Enhydrobacter sp.: one gene and its partner. The protein of the gene in region 1 interacts with the protein of each later gene in a pairwise test. Links are inferred from orthologs where the notes say so. Each region holds a gene or a part of one and is shown on either strand. Other genes may lie near its edges.

Region 1 (2,873 bases):
CGAAGCCCAGGCGCACGTCGCCGAGGTCACGCATCACGTGCTGCGCGCGATCACGCCCTTCAAGCTCGCCGACGTGACGGTGGAGGGCCGCGACTATGTCACGCGCGAGGCGATCCTCGCCGCGCTCAACGTCAAGGCGGGCGATTCGCTGCTGGGCATCGACCTCGAGGCGGCGCGGCACCGGCTCGAGGCGATCGACTGGGTGGCGAGCGCCACGGTCGAGCGGCGGCTGCCCGATACGCTCTACGTGACGTTGAAGGAACGCCGCGCCGTCGCGATCTGGCAGAACGGCAACGAATACACGCTGATCGACCAGAACGGTCGCACCGTGCGCGCGAGCCGCCTGCCGCCCGGTGCCGACCGGCTGCTGCTGCTGGGCGGGACCGGCGCGCCGGAGCATGTCGGCGATCTCCTGCTGCTGCTCGCCTACGAGCCGCAGATCGCCAAGCAGGTGCGCTCGGCCGTCTGGGTCGGCCAGCGGCGCTGGAACCTGATCCTGAAGAACGAGGTCGAGGTCAAGCTGCCGGAGGAGGATGCGGTCGCCGCCCTGCAGCGGCTGGCCAAGCTCGACCAGGACTACAGGCTGTTGTCGCGCGAGTTCGGCGTGATCGATCTTCGCCTGCCGGACAAGCTCTATCTCAGGAAGCGCGGCTCGGCCGACGATCCGCCGGCGGCGGCGACGGGCAAGCAGGCGCAGTCGAAAGTGTAGCGTGAAGCACGGGGGACAATCGTGGCCAAGACAAGGAACGGCGTCATCGCGGCGCTCGATATCGGAACCAGCAAGGTCGTCTGCTTCGTGGCGCGGGTCGACGGGCAGGGGCTGCGGGTCGTCGGTATCGGCCATCAGCCCGCCCTCGGCATGCGCACCGGCAACATCATCGACATGGAGGCGGCGACGCGGGCCATCTCGACGGCAGTCTCGACCGCCGAGGAGATGTGCGGCGAGCAGGTGCGCGAGGTGATCGTCGGCGTGAGCGGCGGCTCGCCGGCCTCGCATACCCAGACGCTGGAAGTCGGCATCGGCCATCACGAGATCGGCGAGCGCGACGTGCGCCGCGTGCAGCAGCACATCCACCTGCCGGCCGAGACGGCGGACCGCGACATCATCCATTCCGAGGCGATCGGCTATACCGTCGACGGCACGTCGGTGCGCGACGCGCGCGGCATGTTCGGCGAGCGGCTGGGCGTCGACGTCCATCTCGTGACGGCGGCCAGCGGCTCGATGCGCAACCTGCAGGTCTGCGTGCGCCGCGCCCATCTCGAGATCGCCGACCGGGTGGTGGCGAGCCACGCCGCCGGCCTGAGCTCGCTGGTGGCCGACGAGCGCGACCTGGGCGTCACGCTGATCGACATGGGCGGCGGCACGACCTCGATCGCCGTGTTCTACGAGGGCAATCTCGTGCACGTCGATTCGATCCCGGTGGGCGGCGACCATGTCACGCGCGACATCGCCCGCGGGCTCGCCACGCCGCTGGCCCATGCCGAGCGCATGAAGACCCAGATCGGCCGCGCCGTCGCCAAGCCCAACGACGAGTACGACATCGTCGACGTGCCGCTGATCGGCGAGGAGGACCGCACGCAGCCCAACCACATCCCGCGCTCGATCCTGGTCGGCATCATCCGCCCGCGCATCGAGGAGACGTTCGAGCTGGTGCGCAGCCGGCTCGAGGCCAGCGGTGTGGATAAGTTGGCCGGCGGACGCGCCGTCCTGGTCGGCGGCGCCTGCCAGCTCGACGGTGTGGGCGAGGTGGCGTCGGCGATCCTCAACAAGAAGGTGCGCATCGGCGCCCCGCTCAGGCTCGCGGGACTGGCGGATTCGACCGGCGGGCCGGCCTTTTCCGCGGCCGCCGGCCTTCTCTCCTACGCGCTCCTGCATCACGCGCCGGCGCAGTCGCAACCGGCGGTCGTCGAGCCGCCGTCGACTCGAATCGGCCGGATTGGCAGTTGGATTAGGGAAAACTTTTAGGCAATATGTTGTATGGGACGAAACTGTCCCCAAGAGATGTTGATAAGAAAGAATAAGTCGGTGGCAGGGTAAGGGCTTCCCGCAAGAGGGGTCCAACCTGCCGCTCCGAGCAGATTACCCTCTCGTTTGCGTGGAGAAAGCCGTATGACCATCAACCTCAGTCTCCCTCAGAAGGAGTCGGAGATTAAGCCGCGTATCACCGTGATCGGCATCGGTGGCGCGGGCGGAAACGCCGTCAACAACATGATCAGCGCCTCGCTGGAGGGCGTCGAGTTCATCGTCGCCAACACCGACGCGCAGGCGCTGGGCCAGTCGCTCGCCGACCGCCGCGTGCAGCTCGGCATCACGGTGACCCAGGGCCTGGGCGCCGGGGCGCGGCCCGAGGTCGGCCGCCAGGCGGCCGAGGAGGCGCTGCCCGAGATCCTGCAGCTTCTCGACGGCGCCAACATGGTGTTCGTCACCGCCGGCATGGGCGGCGGCACCGGCACCGGCGCGGCGCCCGTGATCGCCGCGGCGGCGCGCGAGCAGGGCATCCTGACCATCGGCGTCGTCACCAAGCCGTTCCACTTCGAGGGGCGCCGCCGCATGCAGGCGGCCGATCAGGGCATCACCGAGCTCGAGAAGGTGGTGGACACGCTGATCGTCATCCCCAACCAGAACCTGTTCAAGATCGCCAACGAGAAGACCACCTTCGCCGACGCCTTCAAGATGGCGGACGACGTGCTGCACATGGGCGTGCGCGGCGTCACCGACCTGATGGTGATGCCGGGCCTGATCAATCTCGACTTCGCCGACATCCGCACCGTGATGGGCGAGATGGGCAAGGCGATGATGGGCACCGGCGAGGCCGAGGGCCAGGATCGCAGCCGCGTCGCGGCCGAGAGCGCGATCTCCAACCCGCTGCTTG
Region 2 (2,916 bases), 2.3 Mb from region 1 along the record:
GGCGCGCTCTACGACGGGACCCTGCGGCTGAAGCACAGGGGCCAGGGCATCAACCAGATGGCGCGCATCGGCACCTTCGCCGAGGAGGTTGTCGTCCCCGAGGAGATGGTGGTGCCGATCCGCAAGGACATGCCGTGGCCGCAGGCGGCGCTGGTCGGCTGCTGCGTCGCCACCGGCGTCGGTGCCGTCACACGGCATGCGAAGATCGAGGCGGGGTCGTCGGTGCTGGTGATCGGCTGCGGGGGCGTGGGCCTCAACGCCATCCAGGGCGCGATGCTTTCGGGCGCCCGCATCATCGTTGCCGCCGACATCCTCGACAACAAGCTCGAGATGGCGAAGACCTTCGGTGCCACCCACACCATCAACACGGCCAAGGACAACGATCCGGTGAAGAAGGTCAAGGAGATCGCGGGCCTCGGCGTCGACTATTCCTTCGATGCGGTTTCCAACGACAAGACGCAGGCGCTGGCCTTCGACGCCCTGGCGCCCGGCGGCCATGCCGTCGCCGTCGGCATTTCGGCCGCCTCCATCAAGGCGCAATACTCGCCCTTCATGATGGTCTTCACCGAGAAGACGGTCAGCGGCACGTTCTATGGCTCGGTGCGGCCCAACGTCGACTTCCCGGTGCTGGTCGATCACTACATGAACCGCAAGCTCAACATCGACGGCCTGATCAGCCGCACGTACAAGCTCGGCGAGATCAACGAGGGCTTCAAGCGCATGATGGCCGGCGAGGTGGCGCGCGGCGTCGTGGTGTTCGAGTGAGTTGTCCCGCGCCGATATTTGAATCGCCTTGCGGGACTCTGCGCGCCGGTTTAAACCCAGCGCATCTTGGCGCCCATGTCAGGCGGACGCCTCTGTCGAAGTTTATCCAATAATAACAGAGACTTAAGCGAATGCTGTCGAGAGTGATCGGGCTGTTTTCGGCGGACATGGGCATCGACCTCGGGACAGCCAATACGCTGGTCTATGTGAAGGGGCGGGGGATCGTTCTCAACGAACCGTCAGTGGTTGCGCTCACCACGCAAACCGGCAAGCGCCAGGTCCTGGCGGTCGGCGAGGAAGCCAAGATGATGCTGGGCCGCACGCCCGGCAACATCCAGGCGATCCGCCCGCTGCGCGACGGCGTGATCGCCGACTTCGAAGTCGCCGAGGCGATGATCAAGCACTTCATCAGCAAGGTGCACAACCGCCGCTCCTTCGCCCATCCGCAGATCGTGGTCTGCGTGCCATCGGGCTCGACCGCCGTCGAGCGCCGCGCCATCCAGGAGTCGGCGGAGAGCGCGGGCGCCCGCAAGGTCTGGCTGATCGAGGAACCGATGGCCGCCGCGATCGGCGCCGGTCTGCCGGTCACCGAACCCACCGGCTCGATGGTGGTCGATATCGGCGGCGGCACGACCGAGGTCGCCGTCCTGTCGTTGGGCGGCATCGTCTATCCGCGCTCGGTGCGCGTGGGCGGCGACAAGATGGACGAGGCGATCATCGCCTATATCCGCCGCAACCATAACCTGCTGGTCGGCGAGAGCTCGGCCGAGCGCATCAAGAAGACCATCGCCTCGGCCTGCGCCCCGGACGACGGCGAGGGCCGGACGATGGAGATCAAGGGCCGCGATCTGATGAACGGGGTTCCCAAGGAGCTGGTCATCACCGAGCGCCAGATCGCCGAGAGCCTGCAGGAGCCGGTCAGCGCGATCGTCGAGGCGGTCAAGGTGGCGCTGGAGAACACTGCGCCCGAGCTTGCGGCCGACATCGTCGACAAGGGCATTGTGCTCACCGGCGGCGGCGCCATGCTCACGAACATGGACACCGTCCTGCGCCAATCCACCGGCCTGCCGGTCTCGGTGGCCGAGGATCCGCTTCTCTGCGTCGCTCTCGGCACGGGGCATGCAGTGGAGAACATCGACCGTCTGCGCGGCGTCTTGTCGTCCATGTACTGAGACACCGCGCGCCGCGGCCCGCTTGGAGTAGAATGGGTCGGACATGGCGATTCGCGACGATTTCGAGGTAGCGACCCAGCAACTGCGCACGGTCCTGCAGCGCTTTGCGCTCGTGCTGCTGGTGGTCGCGGCCTTCGTCGCCATGTTGATCGGCAAGGCCGATTCCGTGCTAGTCGAGAAAGCGCGCGTGCTGGCGCTCGATCTGGCCAGTCCGGCGCTCGAGGCCATCGCCCGGCCGGTCGCCGCTGCCAACCGCGCCATCGCCGACCTCAAGGAGTTCGCCTCCCTGCGCGAGGAGAATGCGCGCCTGCGCGAGGAGAACAGCCGCCTGCTCGCCTGGCAGACCGCCGCGCGCCGGCTGGAGAACGAGAACGCACGGCTGCGCGAGCTGGCCCATTTCCGCGAGGGGCCGGAGGCCGCCTACATCACCGCGCGCGTGGTCGGCGACAGCGTCAGCGCCTATGTGCGCGGCGCCCTGCTGAATGTCGGCCGCAAGGCCGGCGTGACGCCGGGCCAGGCCGTCCTGACGGGCGAGGGGCTGGCCGGCCGCATCGCCGAGGTCGGCGAGAACAGCGCGCGCGTGCTGTTCGTGACCGACGTCAATTCGCGGCTGCCCGTCCAGGTCGAGCGTACGCGCGAGCGCGCCATTCTCGCCGGCAACAATTCGGCGTTGCTGCGACTCACCCTCCTGCAGGGCATGGCGGGCGTTCAGCCGGGCGACCGCATCGTCACTTCCGGCAGCGGCGGCAGCTTCCCGATCGGCATTCCCGTCGGCGAGGTGGTGCGCGGCGGCAAGGAGGGCAGCATCCGAGTCCGGCCGTTCGCCGACTTCTCGCGGATGGAATTCGTGCGGGTCGTCGACTACGGCATCACCGGCCTGGTCGATACGGGCGCCACGGCGTCCGACAGGCATTGAGATGCGGGCCGACGGGGTCCTCGCCAGGCTCGATCGGGTGGGGCGGCTCGCGCTGCCCGGCAC

The links.
Region 2: the proteins of ftsA (region 1) and OJF58_RS13200 interact in binary tests that used the Escherichia coli proteins (3 or more experiments, as listed by UniProt). The link is inferred for Enhydrobacter sp. from one-to-one orthologs.

The regions. Positions count from the first base shown.
Region 1 is NZ_CP126889.1:312,217-315,089, reverse strand. What follows is about bases 48-2,848. They hold ftsA (cell division protein FtsA), read left to right. Parts: upstream 48-730; coding sequence 731-1,966; downstream 1,967-2,848. Other genes in these bases: ftsZ (cell division protein FtsZ), read left to right, coding at 2,111-2,848; OJF58_RS01705 (FtsQ-type POTRA domain-containing protein), read left to right, coding at 48-709. Also shown: more of OJF58_RS01705, read left to right, coding at 1-47; more of ftsZ, read left to right, coding at 2,849-2,873. UniProt on the Escherichia coli protein: Essential cell division protein that assists in the assembly of the Z ring. May serve as the principal membrane anchor for the Z ring.
Region 2 is NZ_CP126889.1:2,629,246-2,632,161, forward strand. What follows is about bases 73-2,916. They hold OJF58_RS13200 (rod shape-determining protein), read left to right. Parts: upstream 73-896; coding sequence 897-1,937; downstream 1,938-2,916. Other genes in these bases: OJF58_RS13195 (Zn-dependent alcohol dehydrogenase), read left to right, coding at 73-765; mreC (rod shape-determining protein MreC), read left to right, coding at 1,981-2,853; OJF58_RS13210 (hypothetical protein), read left to right, coding at 2,855-2,916. Outside these bases: more of OJF58_RS13195, read left to right, coding at 1-72. UniProt on the Escherichia coli protein: Forms membrane-associated dynamic filaments that are essential for cell shape determination. Acts by regulating cell wall synthesis and cell elongation, and thus cell shape.